Regions from separate parts of the Ruminococcus sp. Marseille-P328 genome, predicted to be linked through region 2. Evidence: riboswitches for the same ligand, from Rfam matches in the RefSeq annotation. Region 2 holds a riboswitch; the other holds the start of a gene.
What was found. A riboswitch is a leader RNA that binds a small molecule or an ion and turns the genes downstream of it on or off. The one in region 2 is predicted to bind thiamine pyrophosphate.
Positions count from the first base shown of each region.

Region 1 (11,703 bases), on a different contig from region 2:
TTTTTCATTTTTCCTCATCCTACACTTTTCTCCTTCTTAGTTATAGTACTAATAGTATCATTTTTGTGTCCGCTTCACAATAGCAAGTCAACTGGATATTTTATATAAAAAGATCCCGGCAGGCTTCTGCTTCTGAGCGCTCAAACTCAGGTAGTATGAAACCTGCCGGGAAGTTTTATTTTCATCAACCGAAAAACTACAGCTTGCTGATAATCTGTCTCTTATATTCCAAAAATTCTTCTGACAATGCAAAATCCTCTGCCCTTGGTTTTCTCTCCTGGATCACGATCTCATCTTTGATGGTTCCCGGAGTTCCGTTCAGGATGTAAATCCTGTCGGACAAAAGAATGGCCTCATCAATATCATGGGTGATAAACAAGGTAGACAGATCAATATGCTGCATAACTTCCAGATACCATTTATGCACGCTGGCCTTTGTCAATGTATCCAGTGCACTGAAAGGCTCATCCAGAAGGGCAACTCCGCTGGAACTTAAATAAGTTCGAAGCAAAGCCGCACGCTGTCGCATACCGCCGGACAGCTGGCTTGGATACTGATACTGGGTGCCTTCCAGACCAAATTCTGCAAAAAGCGGATTGGCCTTTTCCCTGGCTTCTGCTTTCTTCACGCCTTTCAGTACAAGGGGAAGTGCTACATTGTCGATCACTTTCTTGTGGGGAAGGAGAAGATCCTTCTGCAGCATGTAACTGATGCTTCCAGGTGTGGAAGTCACATCCTGATCTTTCAGATAGACCTTTCCTTCATCAGGTGGGATAATACCGGAAAGCACATTGAACAATGTGGTCTTTCCGGAACCGCTGACTCCCAGAAGGGAAACCAGTTCCCCCTGCTCCAGATAAATGGAAATGTCCTCCAAAACCTTTTTTTCACCGTATGTTTTTGAAATATGTTCTGCTCTTAAAATCACTTTATTTTGTTCTGATGACATATTCGTTCCTTATGCACAGTGCTACTTCTATAACCAGTTCCATTTTCCGCAAAAATCGGGGTAAATTTTCCTGACAGAATAGCTCTATGCGTTAATTTCTTTCTCTTTCATTCCTTACTGTGGAAGATACTCGTTAGAAAATCCGACTCCAGTAAGATCCTTGTCGCAAAGCTGGTTCTCATACAGCCATTTGTAGAATGCATTCCATCTGTCTGCATCAATTACGCCCCAGCTTTCTGCATCGTCAATGTATTTTGTGGAAAGGAATTCCTGACTCTTCTTTACAAGATCTTCAGCATCCTTCAGAGAGCCTGTATTATCGCCGTCAATGAGGATCTGTGCTGCCTCATCCGGATTCTCTGCTGCAAACTCATATCCCTTTGCAGTTGCTTCCATAAATGCTTTCGCCTGATCCGGATTCTCAGCAAGATAGTCGTTATTTGCAATGATAACCGGTGTGTAGTAGTCAAATACAGGATTGATATCAGAGAATGCAAAATAGTCGCAGTCTACACCTTCTACGTCAGCATTGATTCCGCCCCAGCCCTGGAATACCCAGATGGCATCCGTCTGATTGGCAGCAAGTGCTGCAGGCTCATCTGTAATATCATTAGGGATCAGGGTAACCTGACTGAAATCTCCGCCGTCGCCGTTTACAACATTTTCCAGCATAGCAAGCTCGATTGGGGAATCCCATGTGGAATAGGTTTTTCCGGTAAGTCCGGCTGGTTTATCAATTCCGTCACCTTTTCGGGAAAGGATTCCGGAGGTGTTGTGCTGAATGATTCCTGCAACTGCTGTGATTCCAAGAGGCTCGTCAAGTGCAAGGGAAGCAGCCATGGTATCCTGGGCCTCGATCGCAAACTGAGCCTGACCTGCTGCGCACATAAGGGCTGCCCCATTTTCCGGTGGCTGAACGATTTCCACATCAAGACCAGCTTCTTCGTAGTAGCCTTTTGCCTGTGCTACATAAAGTCCGGTGTGGTTGGTATTCGGTGTCCAGTCCAGGCAGAATGTGATTTTCTCCTGTGCACCATCTTCTGCGTATACACCTGTAGGAACTGCAAGCACCATAGCTGCCGCTGCAACTGGTGCGATTACTTTTTTCAGATTCTTATTCATGATTTTTCTCCTTTTCTACCTGCAGCCATGGCATTGTGATCCGGCTGACAATATTTACTGCCAGAAGAAGTAAAAGGCTGATGATCACAATGAAGATAATGACTGCAAACATTTTATCAAAAGAATATGCTTTTTTTACACGGGTCATATAAACACCAAGTCCGTTAAATCCACCCAGCCACTCAGAAACAACTGCTCCTACAACTGCATAGGAAGCAGATATTTTCAGCCCGGAAAAAAACTGGGGCAAAGCACCTGGAAATTTCACATGGCGGAAAATCTGTGCCCGGCTGGCTCCCATGGCCTTCATCAGACGAATGGCATCCGGATCCACACTTTTATATCCATCCAGCAGTCCGATTGTAATTGGGAAAAAAGTGGTGATCACAACCAGAGTGATCTTCGGTGCCATTCCAAATCCCATCCAAAGCACCAGAATTGGCGCAATGGCAATGGTCGGTATGGTCTGCGTAATGATCATGATCGGATAAAATGCCTGATCCATTACACGGAACCGATCCATCATAGTTGCAAACACAAATGCCAGCGCGATTCCAATGAGAAGTCCGTAAAAGGATTCCAGCAAAGTGAATTTCGCATGGAAAAGTATGGTTGGCAGATCGCCAAACAGGGCTGTCAGCACTGCTACCGGAGATGGAAGCATGTAGGAGGGAACAATTCCCGAAATGCTTACCACTTCCCAGCCAAGCAGAATCACGGCCATGGCTGCAATTGGAGGTATCTTACTGGTGATGTTTGGTAACTTTCTTTTCAATGGTAAGTACATCCCCTTCTGGTTTATATGCAATTTTAACATATACGCTCATAGCCTTGCAGCCTGCGCGCTCAGCTACATGCTGACACTCTTTTACAATATCCATCAGCTGGTCGTAATCACCTTCAATGGTGGTCTCAAATGGTCCTACATAATAGTTCAGACCAGTGGATCTGATGTAGGCGATCACCTCGTCTACAATGCGGATAACTTCCTCTTCATCCTGTACATTTGGCAGTACCTGAATTGCTACACTTGCGTTCATTTTCTTTTCCTCCTATTTTCTGTCCCATAAACAGGACTTTGCGTTAAAAATCGAATAAGAACCATTCTTGAAACTGTGACGGAACTGAACAGGCTCTGTCAGTCAGTATGAAAAAAGAGCACCTGCCATCCAGACAAATGCTCCTAATTACATCGTTAAACACTTCCTACACTGGCATGATCCAACAGGTTAAAAGGGTCTAAGGACTACCTTACTCTCAGCTTCTCAATTGAAACTCCCCTGGTCTTTATTCAGATTTCGTTGCTTATTATAATACACCTTTCTTCAAATTACAAGAAACTATTTTTATCTCAATTATATTTTACATACCCTTAACAGAATTGTACTGCTCGCAGTCTGACCAGCACGCTCTAATTAATATTCCCATTTCATCAGAATTCGTAAAAAAAATCTCCCTGCATATCACAGTTATTTCCTGCAGAATATATAATAAATCTACAGATTCTCAAAGGCAGCCTGAATACTGTCATAGTGCAGGAATTTTCCCTGGGCTGCAAATTCCTTGATCTGATTCAGAGTGGCAAACATGTGGCCGTCTGTCTCTTCTTCCTGAAGGTGTAGATCTTCTTCTTTCACATCCATCACAAAGCGGTAAACATCTACGAAATAGTTGTCTCCCTCCCCTGGATTCTCTCTTTTGTAAGTAAAAAGATAGCCGCCCTGCGCACCGCTTACATCAAGGCCTGTCTCCTCTTTCACTTCGCGGAGTACAGCATCATAAGAAGATTCCCCTGCCTGTGCTGCACCGCCGGAAACTTCCCACCAGCCTGGTGCCCAGGCTTTTGTCATCACACGTTTGGTAATGAGAAACGTACCATCTGGTCTTGCCACTACTCCAAGTACGGTGAGATGGTATTCCCCGTCTTTTAAGCACCAGTCGTTTCGCTTCATGGTACGGCCTGTAGGTTTCTTGTTAATATCATAGATGTCCCAGAATTCCAATTTTTATCACTCCTGTTATATGTTTCTCTTGTATATTTTTATATTATGATTATTTTGCGAATATTGTTATCGAATATAATAATTCATCTTTTCTATTTCAGAAGTTCCTCCACCATCTCTCTGGTATACTCTACCTTCTCTACATGGTTGACCTCGATCTGATACAGTGCATTTGCCGCAATGTGCTCTGCTGCCTGCTCCAGATCACGAATACCTGAAGTATTGGAATAACGCTGGATGATTGCCTCCAGCGCACCCTCTGTGATAATGCACTCACTCTCTTCCATATGCATTCTCTTAAGAACTTTCGGAAGAGAGAATCTGGAAAAGATTACTTTCTTCTCCTCAGCTGTGTAATCCGGAATATCAATTACTGCGAATCTGGACATCAGCGGTGCACTGATCTGGTCACGGTCATTTGCAGTAGCAATTGGATACACACCACCAGTTGGGATCATACACTCCATATAGTTATCTGTAAATCCAAGGTTGTCCAGAAGCGTAAGAAGTACATCTGCCGGATTTCCATTTCCTTTGCCGGAATTTGCCTTATCAAGCTCGTTAATAATAAATACCAGATTAGAGGCACCAGCCATGGAAAATGCCTCCATAATAATTCCGGGCTTTGCATTTGCGTAAATACGGGGGCTTCCGGTAAGCTGCTTGGAGTCGTTAATTGAGCTCATGTCCAGCGTAGTCCACGGAAGTTTCAGGATTCTTGCAACTGCATAGGCTATCTGGGATTTGCCAGTACCGGCAGGTCCGATCAGAAGAAGTCCGTAGGCCGGAAGGGTATGTGTACGGTTGATCTGGATAATCGTCTCGATAATACGTTGTTTCACACGCTCCATTCCATAAAGCTCTTCATCCAGGATTCTCCTTGCCTCAACAGGATCGATTGCTTCAAAATAATTGTTCTTCCACTGGATATTCAACATAATAGAAAGAGCCCTCTGCGCATGATGGCGCTCTTCCTGGGAAACTTCACTGGATCTTGCCACTGCCAGATTTCTTCTGGTCCAGAGTCTGATATTATCCGGCAGTGTTTTGCCTGCGCAGGTCATAAAATCGGTAATGCTCTGAATGCTGGTAAGTTTCATCTCATCACCGTTTTCCTCCTGTTCCTCATCCTCTTCTGCCTCAGCAGGTGCATTACTCTCCAGAAGTCTCTCGATCATAAACTGCAGAAAGCCATCCTCTGCGGAAAGCTTTGTGCCGCCGCCAAAAGCAGTTTCGCGAATGCGGTATACCGCATATCCGTCCTCCCTGTTAGTACCAGACAAACGTACATTGATCCTGCTGTCTCCCAGCCATTTCAAAAGACTGGTAAATCTGGAATCAATTTTCACCACATCTGCTGTATGGTTACCGTCTTCTTCCTTAAAATCAAAAGCAGTACGGTTTACCGGATTGGTAAACACACCGCAGGAATGATGTTTCCACTGTCTCTCTTTATTGTCAAGCACCATGATCGGCTGCTCCGGTGAAGGCTTCGTATGGCTGCTGTGAAATGTTGTGTAAGTACACTTTGCCTCCGCTTTACTTGCAGAAGCACCGCTGAAATCAAATACTGGCATAGCTTTTTCCTCTTTCCTGTGTATTTAAAGGGATATATTTCTCTAATTTCTCTTATCTACTATAACAACATTTTTCTCTAATGTCCAGAATGAGTTGGCCTGTTTCATAATGCAGCATTGTCTTGTATTATTGTTCACTTTGTGACCAGTAACTATCTTATTTTTTATATATCTTGGCATTTCTTAGTTTTTTACAAAAAATCTCTTGCCAAAATGGAGAAATTCGTGTATTCTATTATACGGACTACTTTTCAACAATTTGATTTTCACTTAACATTTGATATATATTTCTGATTTTTAGTGCGCAGACACCATAGTCCCTCCCAAAGCTTCTAATGGAATACTGCAATCTAAAAATAAAAGACTCCCGGGCGCTCTAGAGCGTGTCTGAAAAAGCTTTCTGTAAGATTTTTCAAACAGGCTCAAGTGTTCCGGGAGTTTTTCTATTCAATTATGCCAGACTTAACAGCTGCTTTCCTTCTGTCAGTCTTTCTTCAAACTGCTCATAGAAATCTCTGCCCACTTCATATGTTTTCATATAAAAACGATTCACCACATATAAATTCAGATTTTTGATCAGCTGGGCATCTGTGGCATTATAAAGAACCTCCTGCACATCCAGCAAAAAATAATGCCAGTCAGCTACAAACTTTTCATACTGGCGAAGATCCGGAGTGTCGATCCATTTCTTTACCTTGATCTTGCTCCTGCTTGTCTTCTTACATTCATGGGTTTGCAGAAAATACTTAAATCCACCATTTTCATAGAAACGTCCCAATGGGAAAAGTCTGCAGAACCCAGGACGGAAGTTATGAATGCTGCACCGTCCCTGTTCATTCAGGAAAACACAGCATTGGCTTTTTCCACTCATGCAAAGATGAGGCAGAATATTCCCATCCATGGCATCGAACTGGATCAGCCCTGTGCTTACCAGTTCCTGTGGTGTTTTTCCCAGATTCGTACACAGACGGTACACATCCATGGGATCCAGCACAACTGAATCCCCCATTCCCTCACAGCAGTCATGACATCCTGCACAATCCTGGCAGTCTGCCTTTACCATATCGTTTAATTCATAAAGTCTTCCGTCGGAAATCTCTTCCAAAGATACTTCTCGGCGCATATGCAAATTCCTCTTTCTTTTATTTTTTTGTGGACAAACAAGGTTACGGTTCACTTCGCGATGCACAGAAATCATGCATTCCCATGATTTCCCGCTGAGATTCCCGTTTTTTCTGTAAACGATATTCACAAAAAACGTCTCGCGGAACATTGCCAGTGAACAGTAATATAACATGCTGCCATCAACAGCATCTCCGTATTATCTATCCTCTGTATTTACAGCTTAATTCCAGACAATGCCTGTGCAAAAGCATTATTCACCGGCTCATTTGCCTCCTTCTGCTGCCTGCGCAGATAGTTCTGCACATCACGCTTGCCTACTCCTGCGCCCTCTTTCTGGCGTCTTGCCTGGAACGCGGAAAGCTTCTCCTTATAACCACACTGGCAGACAAACATCTCTTCCTTACCTTTCACATACATTTCCATACGTTTATGGCATTTCGGACAACGGGCATTAGTAGTGCGGGAAATCGTTTCACGGTAGCCGCACTCACGGTCCTGGCATACCAGCATTTTGCTGTTTTTTCCATTGACAGCCAGAAGTTTTTTGCCGCACTGCGGACATACTTTGTTGGTAAGATTGTCGTGGCGGAACGTGCCCTCCCCGTTCTTGATCTCATCTACAATTTCACAGGTATAGTCACGGATTTGGTGAAGAAAATCCCCCTGACGTATCCTGCCTTTTGCAATCTGGGAAAGCTTCATCTCCCAGTCAGCCGTGAGCTCAGGCTTTTTCAGATCTTCCGGCACCAGCTCCAGAAGCTGTTTTGCCTTGGAGGTAATATGGATCTCATTGCCTTTTTTCTCCATCATAAAGGAATGGAAAAGTTTCTCAATAATGTCTGCTCTTGTGGCAACGGTTCCAAGGCCCCCAGTCTCTCCCAGGGTTTTCACCGCTTCTTTGTCCCTTGTCTCCATAAATTTCACCGGATTTTCCATAGCTGCAAGAAGAGTTGCCTCTGTGAATCTTGCTGGCGGTTTTGTTTTTCCTGTATTTAAGGAAGTTTTCAAAATCTTTAGTCTGGTTCCGGTTTTCATCTCCGGAAGACGCTGGTCTTTCAGTTTTTTCTCATCATCCGCCTCATCTTCCAAATCATCATCTGCTCCGCCTTCGTAAACTTCCTTCCAGCCTAGGCTCTTTATCACTTTGCCGCTGGCGGCAAAAGTTTCTCCTGCCGCTTTCGCCTCCATGGTCACCTGCTCATACTGGCTTGCAGGATAAAGAACTGCAAGGAAACGACGGACAACCATATCATAAATCTTCCGTTCTTCATTTGTCATGTGGTCCAGATGAACAAACTGTTCTGTCGGAATGATCGCATGGTGGTCACTGACCCTCTTATCATCCACAAAACTTCCATTCACCTGCACAGGCTTATTCATAAGTGCGCCAGCAAGCTTTCTGTACGGACCGATTCCGCAGGCCTTCAGTCTTTCCTTAATAGTAGGAACAATGTCCTTTCCAATGTATCGGGAATCGGTTCTGGGATATGTGAGTACTTTGTGGTTTTCGTAAAGGCGCTGCATAATATTCAGGGTCTCTTTTGCAGAAAAACCATATTTCAGGTTGGCTTCCCTCTGCAAAGTTGTCAGGTCGTACAGGCCCGGGGCCATAGTCTTTTTTGCTTTTTTCTCTACACTGGTTATTTCAAGAGCAGCGTTCTCCAGCCTGCCTTTGATCTGCTCTGCCCTTTCCCTGGAAAAAGTACGGAAGCTCTTTGTTTTCTCATCTCTCCAGGTCCATTTCACATCCTGGGTCTCCAGAGAAATACCATAATATTCTTTTGGCACAAATTTGCGGATTTCTTCTTCGCGCTTTGCGATCATGGCAAGGGTGGGGGTCTGCACCCTGCCACAGGAAAGCTGGGCGTTGTATTTACAGGTGAGAGCTCTGGTACCATTCATTCCCACCAGCCAGTCTGCTTCTGCCCTTGCAACAGCTGCACGGTAAAGATTATCATAGTCATGCCCGTCTTTCAGATTGGCAAAGCCTTCTTTAATTGCTTTATCTGTGACTGAGGAAATCCACAGTCTCTTAATTGGCTTATGGCAGCCTGCTTTTTCCAGAATCCAGCGGGCCACAAGTTCTCCCTCCCGTCCTGCATCTGTGGCTATAATGATTTCTCCAATATCTTTTCGGAAAAGCTGAGTCTTTACTACGGAAAATTGCCTGCCTGTCTGGCGGATGACTACCAGCTTCATCTCCTTGGGGAGCATGGGCAAGGTCGCCATTTCCCATTTTTCATACTTTCTGTCATATTCTTCCGGGTCAGCCAGGGTTACAAGATGTCCAAGTGCCCAGGTTACTACATAGTTTTTGCCTTCGAGAATACCACCATTTTTCTGGTTTGCGCCAAGAACACGGGCAATGTCTCTGGCAACGGACGGTTTTTCCGCAATTACAAGTGATTTCATGTATACACTCCTGATTATTTTCGTATTTGATGATGTCTGCTTAAGCAAACAGTGAAATCCTCTCCATAATTGTTAAGGAATAGTTACATTATAACACACTTCAGAAATTTTTAAGAATATTTTGTTAAAATTAATTTGTAAAACGATCCCACCAATGCTATTATGTAACCATAAAAGACAGAGAATCTACATCGCAAGGCTTCAGGTTCTTTGCCACAGAGCATGCCCCCAAATACTTTCCCTGATATGTGCTTCACAATTTATGGGAGATTTTGCAAACATGTTCTAAAAACCTAGGAGAAGTTATGTATTATTTTATTGTTAATCCCAATTCCCGCTCTGGCAGGGGACGTTCCATCTGGAATGAAATTCATCAGCAGCTTATGCTTCGGGGAATTGATTTCCAGTACTGCCTTACAAGATATTCCGGACATGCTGCAGAGATTGCTTCTGATGCCTGTGCTCTTGGCACTGAATCTGAGCCTGTATATATCATTGCAGTGGGAGGTGACGGCACCATTCACGAGGTGCTCACCGGCATCACCGATTTTGACCGGGTAGTCTTCGGATACATTCCAACCGGCTCTGGCAATGATTTCTGCAGAAGCATGAGACTCCCTTTTGATCCAATGGAATCACTGGAATATATCCTAAAGGCAGAGCATATCAGCAAAATGGATGTTCCTTACCTGCTCCGCAATAATAAGAAGTCCCGATTCGGTATCAGCACGGGAATCGGATATGACGCCGGCGTATGCCAGGAGGTTCTGGCAACGCCCTTAAAGAAGATATTCAATCGTCTTGGGCTGGGAAAGCTGATTTATCTTTTCATTGCATTGAAGCAGCTGATTTTTATTAATCCAGGAAAAATGACAGTGACCCTAGATGGAGAGAATACTTTTTCCTATGACCACGTATATTTTACAGCGGTTATGAATCAGAAATATGAAGGCGGCGGTTTTAAGTTCTGCCCGGATGCTCAGCCTGACGACCAGCTTCTGGACGTAATCCTTGTGGAAGGTATCCGTAAGATAAAGCTTTTATTTTGCCTGCCTACTGCTTTTTTCGGAAAGCATGTGGGCATCAGGGGAATACATATTCTCACCTGCAGCGATATCCATGTACATAGTGCGTCCGCTCTTCCCATTCATATTGACGGGGAATCTGGCGGAATTCGCGAAGATTTAACAGTTTCCATTGAAAAAAGCTCTTTAAAAATCATTTTACCTGTGGTATAATCTCTCACGATTTGGGGGATCCGGAATTACAAGACCGGTAACCCAGATTGGAAAAGGAGTGAAAAAGACTTGGTACAATTTATAAAAAAATACAGGCATGGTCTGATCATACTTGCGTATGCCATTGTTTATATGCTTTTTTTTGAGTATCTGGAGTGCAGGCCGGTATGGGGATTTCATGTGATCGACACTGTTTTTGATGATTACATACCATTTTGTGAGTATTTTATTGTCCCCTATCTATTATGGTTTCCGTATCAGATTCTCACAGTTTTATACTTTATCTTCAGGAACAAGAATAAAAAAGAATATTATCAGTTGATTTTCAATATGATGATGGGTATGACTGTTTTCCTGATCGTGTCTTATGCATATCCAAATGTACTGCACTTAAGACCATCAGAGTTTCCAAGGGAAAACGTGTTTACAGATATGGTAAGATGGCTGTATCGGACGGATACACCGACCAATGTTCTGCCAAGTATTCATGTATTTAATTCTCTGGCAGTTCATATGTCACTTACCAATTGTGAGGCGCTGAGAGACCACAAAGGGGTAAGGTATGGATCATTGGTTCTTACATTACTTATTATCATGTCTACTATGTTCCTGAAGCAGCATTCCGTAATTGATGTGTGCTGTGGTGCTACGCTGGCGCTGTTTGGATATCTGTTTTTCTATCCGCAGAAGGCAGGAGAAGAAGCAAGTGGCATGGCAGTAGAGAGAATTGGACGGAATAATCGCAGGAAACATTATTAAACAAAACGCGCACTTCCAGAAATGGGAAGGCGCGTTTTTTTTAACAAAAATACGAGCGGCGACAACCGAATATAGATAAAATATGCTGCAAAGTGGGGCGTACAGATTGCAGGAATGATTTTTCAAACAGTCTCCAGAGCGCCCTGATCATTAATCAGTTAAATCCGTAGAACTTCTGGCAAAGCTTGTATGCAGCTACAGACACCTTACGTCCGCCGCGGCCTGGAAGGTTCATGAAGTTACCCATGAGGCTGTGGCGAAGTTTTCCGTAGAGGGCACGGTTCGTGGAGCGGATATATTCCAGAAGCTCCTTCTTCTTGTCGAGAGCTTCCTTTGTGCCGGAGCGGATCAGCATAATGGAGGAAATGGTAGTAATAATATCCAGATAACTGATCATGTAGGCTCTGGTGCGTTTATTCATGCTGCCGCAGCTGGTGTAGGAATTTACCATCAGTTTATTTACGCGGAGCTGCTGGTCGATTCTGCGGATCATAACTGTCTCGTTTACGGACTGGTCA
Region 1 covers NZ_CAXUBQ010000014.1:89,144-100,846, reverse strand. The annotation lists gene ACESTK_RS11475 (Na+/H+ antiporter NhaC family protein) at 1-18, opposite strand, end outside; gene ACESTK_RS11470 (ABC transporter ATP-binding protein) at 197-949, opposite strand; gene ACESTK_RS11465 (ABC transporter substrate-binding protein) at 1,064-2,071, opposite strand; gene ACESTK_RS11460 (ABC transporter permease) at 2,064-2,846, opposite strand; gene ACESTK_RS11455 (thiamine-binding protein) at 2,815-3,111, opposite strand; TPP riboswitch at 3,257-3,363, opposite strand; gene ACESTK_RS11450 (NUDIX domain-containing protein) at 3,568-4,074, opposite strand; gene ACESTK_RS11445 (AAA family ATPase) at 4,167-5,651, opposite strand; gene ACESTK_RS11440 (YkgJ family cysteine cluster protein) at 6,103-6,774, opposite strand; gene ACESTK_RS11435 (DNA topoisomerase 3) at 6,990-9,188, opposite strand; gene ACESTK_RS11430 (diacylglycerol kinase family protein) at 9,494-10,426, shown strand; gene ACESTK_RS11425 (phosphatase PAP2 family protein) at 10,496-11,185, shown strand; gene ACESTK_RS11420 (DUF6783 domain-containing protein) at 11,261-11,332, shown strand; gene ACESTK_RS11415 (glycosyltransferase family 2 protein) at 11,340-11,703, opposite strand, start outside.
Region 1: another riboswitch for thiamine pyrophosphate. It lies ahead of ACESTK_RS11455 (thiamine-binding protein); the one in region 2 lies ahead of thiD (bifunctional hydroxymethylpyrimidine kinase/phosphomethylpyrimidine kinase).

Region 2 (11,703 bases):
TGAGGGTACACTTCCGAACCCCATTGATCTTGGCGAGGAGTGTAAGTTCTGCAGCCGTTGTCCTGTTTGCAAGGATAGCTGCCATAAGAGCCAGCCGAAGCTTGTTGAGGTAAAACCGGGACATTTTGTTGCCTGCAGCCAGTGCGCAGAGTAATATTTTACAGGCAGATTTGGTATCCATTCAAAAGAATGGAAAGCTAAAAGCCTGTCTGTTATATGAAATGTATAGTACTATATAAGTTATGTTAACCGCTTGAAAGAGCGGGAGATGGGCTTTTGATAAATAAGGCAGCAGAAAACAGGAGGAAGAAGGATGTTCATTGAGGAACGGCAGATAGCCATCGAGAAAGTCCTTCGGGAAGAGGGAAAAGTCCGGACCAGGGAGCTGAGCGAAATGTTCCAGGTCACAGAGGACTGCATCCGTAAAGATCTGAAAACTCTTGAGAATGCCGGCAAATTAAAAAGAACTTACGGTGGTGCGATTCTTTCCCAGGATTACCCGCTGGAAAGAGATGTTATCGACAGAAGAAATTATCATGTGGACAGGAAGATGGTGATCGCGGCTAAGGCCATGACGCTGATCAAGGAGCGGGAAGCGATTTTTCTTGATATATCCACAACCAATATTGAGCTTGCCAAGCTTCTTGCGAAATCGAAAATGCAGCTTACCGTAGTGAGCAACATGATCGATATTTTACAGCTGCTTGCGCAAAATCCCAAGATCACAGCCATTGGAACCGGTGGAATCATGTATCCTACAGTAAATGGATTCCTTGGTTCTGCAGCAATCCAGGTGATCCGGCAGTACAGCTTTGACCGGGCATTTATGGGAAGCTGCGGAATTGATATGATGGATCACACCGTCACGACTCTTGGAGTGGAGGACGGATTGACCAAGAAGGCTGCAATTGAAAGCAGCCGTCATAAATATGCCGTGATGGAGCGGGAGAAATTTTATTTTAATGAATCTTATAAATTTACACAGCTTGATGAACTGGACGGAATCATCACAGATGAATTCCCGGATCAGTCGGTGCAGGATATGCTGGATTCCCTTGGTGTAACGCTCTATTAAGAAACGGCAGCTCGGGAATGCAGCAACAAAGTGACAAGACCGGCGGGCATGGGAATAATTTGTGAAATTATCAGAATGCAAAGTATTGCAATAGCTGCAATGTGATAGTATCAGGCTGGGTGAAAGGAAAAAGAGGATATGAGCAAATTTACTTTGGAGGTTTGTGCAGATTCTGTGGAATCTGTACTTGCCGCTGAGAAAGGCGGAGCAGACAGGATCGAGCTTTGCGGAAATGTGGTGATTGGAGGAACAACTCCATCAGAGAGTCTTTTCCGCGAGATCCGCAGGTATAGTGATATTAAGATCCATGCACTGATCCGTCCAAGATTTGGGGATTTTTGTTATACTGAATATGAATTTGATATTATTCGTTCAGAAGTGAGAAGATTCCGGGAACTGGGTGCTCAGGGAGTTGTGATCGGTATGCTAAGACCGGATGGCTCCCTGGATGTGGAGCATCTGGCACAGCTTATGGAGGAAGCGAAGGGGATGTCTGTAACTTTGCACAGGGCTTTTGACGTGTGCAGGGATCCAATGGAGGCCCTGGAGCAGGCCATTTCTCTTGGTTTTAACACCATTCTTACATCTGGACAGAAGAATAACTGTGTGGATGGTTCGCCGCTGCTTGCAGAGCTGGTGGAAAAGAGTGCAGGTCGTATTCACATTATGGCTGGTGCAGGAGTGAATGCAGACGTGATTGCTCCAATCTATGAGAAAACCGGAATCACAGATTATCATATGACGGGCAAGGTTTTGCTGGACAGTGAGATGAAGTACCGCAAAGAGGGTGTGAGTATGGGACTGCCTTCTTTGAGTGAGTATGAGATTTTCCGCACTAGTGAGGCTGAGGTGAAAAAGGCCCGGGAAGTTTTAGCAAGGCTTTGAGGCTGGGACGCTCTTTCACAAAAAAAGAACAATTTTTTCGTGAAAGGGCGTTTTTTCTATTTAAAGTAGGAGGATGAATAGATGTTTCTTCAGAACAGTCAGAAGAAGATTGAAGAAGAATTTTTGAAATTAACAGAGAAGCTTGGACCGGACAGGGAGCCGCTGAAGACGATTTGTGAGAAGCTGGATGGATGCGGCAGAGATCTGGGGCTGGCAATGAAGTATTTGTATGTGACCGCGCCTTATAGTGATCTTGTGAATTATACTTTTGAGGAGATTCAGGATTTCGCAAGTCATGGGCTGTTTCTTTATAATACGCTGGACAGGGTGAAAGAGCTGCCGGAGGAGATGTTTTTGAATTATATTCTGGATCACAGGGTGAATGAGGAAGAGGTACTTCCTTGTCGAAGCTTTTTCTGGAATGAGTTGAAGGATAGAATTGAAGGAAAAAATGCGAAAGATGCGGCAATTGAGGTAAATTACTGGTGTGCGGAGGAAGCTACTTATCATAGTGGTGATGACCGTACACTTCCGGCACTTACGGTATATCGAAGAGGTTACGGACGCTGCGGTGAGGAGTCTGTTTTTCTGGTAAATGCACTTCGGAGTGTGGGAATTCCGGCGCGGCAGGTGTATGTGCCAAGGTGGTCCCACTGTGATGACAACCACGCATGGGTGGAGCTTTGGTGTGACGGAAAATGGTATTTCACAGGCGCATGTGAGCCGCTTATGATCCTGAATAAGGGGTGGTTTACCAATGCTTCTTCCAGAGCAATGATGGTGCATTCCCGCCTGTTTGATCTTTTCCCGGCAGAGGGGGAGGATGTGATTGGCAAAGAAGGTGCGGCGGTTATGCTGAACCAGACTGCGCGTTATGCTAAGGTGAAAACAGTTTCTGTAAAAGTGACAGATAAAGAGGGTGCGGCTGTAAAGGGCGCTCAGGTGCAGTTTCTGGTATTGAATATGGGAGAGTATTTTCCCATTGCAAAGGCAGAGACAGACGAAGATGGAACCGTTTCTTTAGTGACCGGTTTGGGAAGTGTAAGAGTTCTGGCGTTCCTTCCGGGAATGGAAGGATTTGCACAGGCAGATCTGGATACCAGAGCGCAGGATGAGATTTCCCTGATTCTTACTGGTGAGACTGTGGAAGCTGAGGATTGGAGAGCTGTAGATGTAATTGCTCCAGTTGACACCCCGGTGAACCCGGACATGCCTACCCCGGAGCAGAAAGCAGAAGGAACCAGACGACTGAATGAAGCAAACAAGATCCGCAAAGAAAAGAAAGAGAACTGGGTAAACCCGGAACTGACCGCTTTTCTTGCAAGAGAAGACGAGAAAGAACTTCGTCAGGAAATAGTGGATGTGCTTTCAGAGAAGGATCATACAGACTGTGTTTGCAGTGTGTTGGAAGAGCATCTGGAATATGGAAAGAGGTATGCGAAGGAATTTAAAACAAAGTCTGGTGCTAAGGAATGTGGTGAAAAAGAAATGGATGGCACCCCAGGTGCTGAGAATGGCTATAATCTCTATATCAATTATGTATTAAATCCCCGTGTGGAGGACGAGCTTCTTCGTCCGTACCGAAAGGGCATTCTCTCCTTCTTCACAGAAGAGCAGAAAGCAGACTTCCGCGCAAATCCGGCAGAGATCTGGAATTATATCCAGGCGCATATCACCGCCTACCCGGATAACGAGCGCGAGACCGTAATGGAAACTCCATACGAATGCCTGGTATCCGGAATTGGTACCGAGCGTTCCCAGAAGGTACTTTTGGTGGCAATCGCCCGTACACTGGGAATTCCGGCAAGATTGAATCCAGATAATAAGGTAATGGAATATTGGGTAAAAGACCTGTTTGTTCCCGTTTTGAAACAGCAGGAGGGTGGCGCAGTTCTAATACTGAAAAAAGAGGAAGATGCTGTATGGAACTACTATCAGAACTGGACCATGGGACGTCTGGTTGGAAATGAATATGTTTCCCTGAATCTTACAGGCAGAAGCTGGGATGGGGATAACTTGAAGCTTGCACTTATTCCAGGAACCTACCGGATCATCACCACCAACCGTCTTCCTAACGGAAATCAGTTTGCATGGGAGAAAACATTTACGATAAAAGAAGGCGGACAGAGAGAAGAAACCTTGCGTCTCCGCGAAGCTCAGCTTGGCGATATGCTGGAGCGTATTTCCCTTCCGGAGTTTGAAGTAAAAGATTCTACCGAAAACACAGTAACCTGCGCTGAGTTAACCAAAGGCGGCAAGAAAATTCTCATGTGGCTGGAAGAGAGCCGGGAGCCTACGGAACATATTTTGAACGAAATGCTGGAACATGCAGAAAAATTCCACGAATTTGAAAATTCCATCTCTTTCATGATTCGTACTCCGGAAGCCAAGCAGGATCCTCTTCTGGGAAAAGTGCTGAAGATGTTCCCAAAGGTTTCCATCTATTACGATTCCTTTGAGGAAAACATCGAACTTCTGGGAAGAAGAATGTACGTTGATCCGGACAAGCTTCCGCTGATCCTGGTAACAAATGGCGAGTCTGTAGGGATTTATGCAACCAGCGGATATAATGTAGGAACTGGCGATATGCTGATCCGTATTATGGAAGAAGTGCCGGAGGCGCAAGTATGAGTAAATACACAGAAATTCACCCAGATGGACAACGTGCATACCAGTTTGTAGCTGACACGGCTTACGTCCGTGAATCCGGCACAAAGGGGGAGCACAAAGCAGCGGAATACATTTTGAAGGAAGCGGAGCAGGCAGCAGCCCAGCTTGGAAAGCCCGCCTACATCCAGACACCCCGCATGGAATTTTTTCAGTGTCCGGATTTTCAGCAGAAAAAGGCAGAGCTGGTAATCTGCCAGCCTTATAAGAAGGCTTATCCGGTGCGTGCCTACCTGAATGGCGCCTGTACCCCGGAAGAAGGCATCACCGCACCATTTCTCTTCGTGGGAAAGGGTGACGACATCAGTCTTTCCAAGGCAAAAGGGGCAGTTGTGCTGGTCTGCGATCCTATTCGTGAAGATATGATAAATAAAATAAAAGCAGCAGGTGCACTTGGCTTTGTAACCGTATGCGGCACGCCGTTGGATCAGGGGGAAGACCGGATTCCAACCCAGTACCGCCGCAAGGCAGGTGATCTTCCAGGCGTATCTGTCCATTACCTGGATGCAGTGGAAATCGTGGAGAAACAGGCTTCCCAGTGCTGCCTGAACATTCAGCAGAGCGAGATTTCCCGCAATTCCGCTAATGTGGCAGTACGCATTCTGGGAACTGATTTTCCAGAAGAAATCGTTACGGTAACAGCTCACTATGATTCTGTTCCGGAAGGTCCTGGTGCATATGACAATATGTCTGGCGGCGCCATGGTGATGGAAGCTTTCCATCATTTCGCAGAGCACAGACCAGCCAGAACTATGGAGTTCATCTGGTTTGGCTCCGAGGAAAAAGGTCTGGTTGGAAGCCAGAATTATGTGAAATCCCATAAAGGAGAAATGAGTAGCCATGTGTTTAATCTGAATGTAGACCTGGCAGGGCAGCTCCTGGGAGGAAACGTTCTGGGTGTAACTGCAGATCCGACCGTCTGCGCAGAACTGAAAACCCTTATGGAAGAAAATCAGCTGGGTGTTACTATCAAAAATCAGGTCTGGGCCAGCGATTCTAATACTTTCGCATGGAAAGGTGTGCCAGCGCTTACCTTAAACCGTGACGGCTTTGGCATGCATACAAGACACGATACGGTAGAATATATTTCTCCTCGTGCACTGGAAGAAGGAGCGAAAACTCTCTGCACAGCAGCTACATGGGTGGCAAACAAGCCAGAGCTTTCCTTTGAACGGGAAATTCCAGAGGATATGAAGAGAGAACTGGAAAAGTATTTTGCCTAATGTTACAGGAAAGGACATTATAAAATGAACAAAGTAATCGAAGAAAGAACAAAACGTACCGAATGGTACCGTGACGCCCGTTTCGGCATGTTTATTCACTGGGGACTTTATGCAATCCCTGCCAGAGGAGAATGGGTGCGCAGCGTGGAGCAGATTCCACATGAGGACTACTGCCATCTCACAGAAGAGTTCACAGCTGAGAATTACAACCCAAGAGAGTGGGCGCGTCTTGCGAAAAAGGCGGGCATGAAATATGCTGTGCTCACAGCCAAACACCACGACGGCTTCTGCCTTTTTGACACCAAACTTACTGACTACAATTCCATGAACGCAGCCTGCCACAAAGACCTGGTAAAAGAGTTCCTGGAGGCATTCCGTGCAGAAGGAATCAAAGTAGGTCTGTATTTTTCTATTATAGACTGGCGCCACCCGGATTTCCCACACTATGGGGATATGCACCATCCAATGCGCAACCATCCGGAATGCTCCAATGAAAACCGCGATTTCGACCGCTATCTGGAATTTATGTTTGGGCAGATCAAAGAGCTTCTTACCAATTATGGTAAGCTGGATCTGATGTGGTTCGACTTCTCCTACGGCGATATGAAGTGCGACAAATGGAAAGCCCAGGAGCTGATTTCCATGGTGCGTTCCATCCAGCCCTGGCTGATCATTGATAACCGTCTGGAGGGCAGTGCTGAGGATTCCGGTTCTATCCTTACTGCAAATCCTACCGAATATTCCGGTGATTTCGCATCTCCGGAGCAGATGATCCCACCAGCAGGAATCCGCAATGAGCTTGGTAATCCGGTACCATGGGAAGCCTGCCTGACCCTGAATAACAATTGGGGCTATTCCTCCAGTGACCGTCATTATAAATCAGCTGAAATGGTCATCCACATGCTGGTTGAGTGTGTCAGCAAGGGCGGCAACCTGCTCCTGAATGTGGGGCCTGATGCAAAAGGCCGTATTCCGAAGGAGTCTGTGAAGATTCTGGAAGAAGTAGGAGAGTGGATGGACGAGAACTCCAAGAGCATCTACGGCTGTGGCTATGCTGAAATCGATAAACCGGAATGGGGCCGTTACACCCGCAACGGAAATAAGATCTACGCCCACGTTATGGAGCCCCAGGCAGGAGCAATCCCTCTCACCGGAATCCACGGCAAGATCAAAAAACTCCGCCGTCTTTCCGACAATTCCGAGGTAAAGCTTACGGATTACTGGAACCTGAAGGAATACTCCCAGAATCAGTTCTTTTTCCTCAACGCTGACACCTGCGACAGCTACCCGCTTCCAGATGCCCGGGATACGGTTGTGGAAGTAACGCTGGAAGAAACAGAAGAATAAACAGATATAAGCAGATATAAAAAGAAATAAACAGAAAGGGACTGCCGGGAAATGGCAGCCCCTTTTTGGATTTATAAGAAAGCCCATCTCTGGCACTTTCCTGAACCGAGTAGTGTTTATACGAAAGCTAGAGCGTGTTTGAAAAATCATTCCTGCAAATTGCGACGCATATCTTGCAGAAAGCCTTTTATCCAATACACTCTAAAGTGAAAGTCTATTTTTTACTCTTTAAAACATTTCGCACGATCATACAAATGAGAATGGTAACCACCATATCTGGCAGTGTATTTCCCACAGGAATATCAATTCTCATTAAAATTCGGTACAGCACAAATCCGATCACCCAGATTACCGCATTTGTTATGTCAACCGCTTCGCCCAGGCTGTCAGCACGCTTCAGAAGGAAGAAATCGGCAATCTGAATGGCAATCATCGGTGCAAATACAGAACCGATGAGATACAGGAAATCGGTAATGTTGTCCATTGGATATACAATTGCAGCAATTGTTCCGATGATGGTTACGGCAATTGCGGCATATTTTCCATTAATTTTGGAAAATACAGATTCAGATGAAATTCCGGCGGAGTAAGCATCCAGGAATGTGGTGGTAACAGTGGAAAATACAATGATCAGAAGGCCTGCAATTCCCAGTCCGGCTTTCACCATAATCTGAGCAATGTCGGATTCACCGGTATAAATCGCTGCACCCATACCGATTACATACATCCAGCAGCTTACAAGACCGTAAACAATAGAGCTTACAGCAGTTGCTTTCACTGGCTCCTTCGCCTTGCGGGTATAATCACTGATCAGCGGCAGCCAGGACAGTGGCATTGCAACAGAAAGCTCAACCGCAGCACCAAAGGACATGGCTTCCTCGCCAATGGCAAGTGCAGTCCCGCCATCAAAGAAGATGAGCTTGCAGAGTACCAGTGTGAGGATAAAAAGTGCTGCCATAGCGATGGTGTTGATTTTTCCAAGGTTTGTGATGCCGATAAAAATCCACAGTACGATCAGTGCACCGATTACCAGACACCATACCCAGCTTCCGGTATGTAACACACCGTTTGCGGCCAGAGCTCCGTCGTAGATCATAATAGCAGTCCAGCCAACCAGCTGAAGTACATTCAGGAAGGAGAAGAAAATCCCGCCCTTTTCCCCAAAGCTCATTTTTACGGTTTCCATTGCACTGCGGCGTGTTTTTCCGCCAATTACTCCGGCGAGGAAAAGCATGGTACAGCCAATAATATGTCCGATGATAATGGCAAGAAGACCTTTTCCAAAGCCAAGTGAGGCAAAATAGGTTCCGGTGAGGATTTCCGCCAGGGAAACACCAGCGCCAAACCAGATCAGGCCGTTTTCAAAAATGGAAGTACGTTTTTCAGTCATGTTATTTTGCCTCCTTATCAGCGGCTTCTGCCGTAATCTCGTCATGTGACAGTGTGAATTCATTTTTAATTGCAAATCCGTGATCCATAGGACCACTGCCTTTTCCAAGATCCAGCATAGCAGCAAGTGCTCCGGAAATATATTTCTTTGCCCTCTCCACGGAAGTATCCAGGTCAAATCCCTTTGCCAGATTAGAAGCAATGGCACTGGATAAGGTACATCCTGTTCCGTGAGTGTTTGGATTGTTGATCCGCTTTCCGTGGAACCATTTGTAATCGCCTTTGCGCCACAGAAGGTCATTGGCGTCATTCAGCTGATGACCACCCTTGCAAAGCACTGCACAGCTGTATTTCTCTCCGATGGTAGCAGCGGCTTTGATCATATCATCTGCAGTTTCTATTTTCATTCCGGACAGAACCTCTGCCTCCGGAATATTCGGTGTCAGGACTGTGGCCATTGGAAGAAGCTGACTTTTAAGGGCTTCAATGGCTTCATCATTGATCAGCTTGGCTCCGCTTGTGGCGACCATAACCGGGTCTACTACAATGTTCTTTGCTTCATACTGGCGAAGCTTTTTCGCAATGGTTTCAATCAATGCGCTGGAAGATACCATTCCAATCTTCACTGCATCCGGATAAATATCTGTAAAAATATTATCCAGCTGGTCGGCCAGAAATTCTGGCGTTGCTTCCATAATACCTGTTACACCGGTAGTATTCTGTGCGGTAAGTGCGGTAATCGCACTCATGGCATATACTCCATTGCTGATCATTGTCTTGATATCAGCCTGGATACCGGCGCCTCCGCTGGAGTCACTTCCAGCGATTGTTAATGCTGTTCTCATAATTTTCTTCCTTTCTCTTGGCCTTGTTTGAAGCAGTTTCCACGAGTTATGAGTTATAACGTGAAAAAATCTTTTTACAAACCGGCACTGTTGTTATGTATGCATTAATTTTATATAGCGTCCGAAAGTGGTGCCCCCAGCCGAACGCTGCATTGCTGCCATATGAAAAAAGAGACACCCCAATGAGGTGTCTCCGAAAAAAATCAAACCCATGATGACTTCCTACGGCGGCATTATCCGCATCAGGTAATAGGGTCGAAATTCACAATTTCCTCTCAGCCTGTGTACAAGCTCCCCTGTTCTTTTGTTATTATAGTAATAATGGGAAAAATTGTCAATAAGGTGTTGGAATACAATAAATACCAAGCGTGAAAATCGTTTACGCTAACTCCACAACCAGCACCTGATATCCATGCAGCTTAACTGAATTTCCATCCAGAACCATATCCGGGTAGTTATTGATCAGCACCTTTTTGCATTCTGATGGAAGTGTAATTTCCTGCTCATCCCACTGATAATTGCCAACCACAAGTAAAGTTTTATCTCCTTTACGGTAGTATGCCATTAAATTATGCCGGTCTTCCATAAAGGGCTCCAGAGCACCATACACAACGGTTTCTTTATATTCCGGATCCTTGCGAAGAGCGATCAGTTTCTTATAGAAATTAAGTACGGAATTTGGATCAATCGTCTCTTTTTCCACATTAATTGCGGTATAATTGGAATTTACCCGAAGCCACGGTGTACCAGCTGTAAATCCGGCATTTTCCTCACCAGTCCACTGCATGGGGGTACGGGCATTGTCGCGGCTGCGGCGGGCAACAGCTTTCAAAGCTGCTTCCGGGGTAAGTCCGGCGTCAAGTGCAACTTTATATTCATCCAGAGTTGAAATATCATCTACCTCGTCAATTGATTTGAACGGGATATTTTCCATGCCAAGCTCCTGTCCCTGATAAATAAAGGGAAGTCCACGAAGCATGAAATTCAATGCTGCCAGCATTTTTTTGCTTGTGTCACAGCAATCACCTTCTGGAATATAGTGACTGACACCGCGAGGCTCGTCATGATTCTCGATAATATTGGAAACGAATCCGAAATCCCCCATTTTGGCCTGTGTCTCAAAACAGCAGCGCTTGTAGTCGTCAGGTGTGATTTCTTTGCAATCGTACCAGCCTTTTTCAGAACCTCCGAAAATGGTTTCGTTAAAGTCGAACATAGAAGAAAAATAACCATTGTTTCCAATAAAATCCGGGAGCTCTTCGTCTTTTGCGTTGAAAACCTCACCTACGGAAAAAGCATCGTGGGGCTTGAAGGTGCGGTCACGCATTTCTCCAAGAAATTCTCCGATTCCGGTAGCTTCCTCCAGCATTTTATTAATGCTGCAGAGTCCGTCCTCACGATCAGGCTCATAATCATGCATAGGAAGAGCTTTTTTGATATTAATGATAGCATCAATGCGGAAACCGCCAAGACCCTTGTCCAGCCACCAGTTAATATTTTTATATACTTCCTCACGGAGCTCTGGATTTTCCCAGTTCAGGTCAGGCTGCTTTTTATGAAAAACATGAAGGTACTGTTTGTTGGTGCCAGGCAGATCCTCCCATACCGAACCTCCGAAATAGGAGCGCCAGTTAGTAGGAAGCTTACCATCTTCTTTGTCTCTTAAATAGAAGAAACGGCCGTATTTTCCATCCGGATCTTTACAGGCTTTTTTAAACCATTCGTGCTCATCAGAGCAGTGGTTTACAACCAGATCCATGACAATATACATGTCCCGCTTCTTTGCTTCTGCGATAAGGCGGTCCATATCCTCCATAGTTCCGAATCGCGGGTCAATGTCGTAATAATCGGAAATATCGTATCCCTGGTCGGCAAGAGGGGAGCGATAGCAGGGGGAAAGCCAGACAATGTCAACCCCCAGCTCCTTTAAATAATCCAGTTTCTCAATAATTCCCGGCAGATCGCCGATTCCATCACCGTTTGTGTCATAAAAGCTTTTCGGATAAATCTGATAGGCTACTTTATCCTGCCACCATTTTTTTTTCGTGCTATTCATTTATGTCTCCTTATATATAATGATTATCTTTGAACTAAGTACATTATACATACATGAAAAAGAAAATACTTCCCTTAATTTGATTAAAAAATACGAAATTTTGACCAGAGATTGTTTGGAAAATCATTTCGTACATAGGGGGGTGCAAGCGTGTTTTATAAGGAAGGATTCTCAATCCCCTGGCTGTGTTTCCGATATTGCAGAGGTGTGGTTCCT
Region 2 covers NZ_CAXUBQ010000027.1:1,159-12,861, reverse strand. The annotation lists gene ACESTK_RS16745 (ABC transporter ATP-binding protein) at 1-154, shown strand, start outside; gene ACESTK_RS16740 (DeoR/GlpR family DNA-binding transcription regulator) at 314-1,075, shown strand; gene ACESTK_RS16735 (copper homeostasis protein CutC) at 1,214-1,960, shown strand; gene ACESTK_RS16730 (transglutaminase domain-containing protein) at 2,042-4,591, shown strand; gene ACESTK_RS16725 (M28 family metallopeptidase) at 4,588-5,850, shown strand; gene ACESTK_RS16720 (alpha-L-fucosidase) at 5,875-7,197, shown strand; gene cytX (putative hydroxymethylpyrimidine transporter CytX) at 7,412-8,587, opposite strand; gene thiD (bifunctional hydroxymethylpyrimidine kinase/phosphomethylpyrimidine kinase) at 8,589-9,431, opposite strand; TPP riboswitch at 9,634-9,739, opposite strand; gene ACESTK_RS16705 (alpha-glucosidase) at 9,811-11,487, opposite strand; gene ACESTK_RS16700 (AraC family transcriptional regulator) at 11,643-11,703, opposite strand, start outside.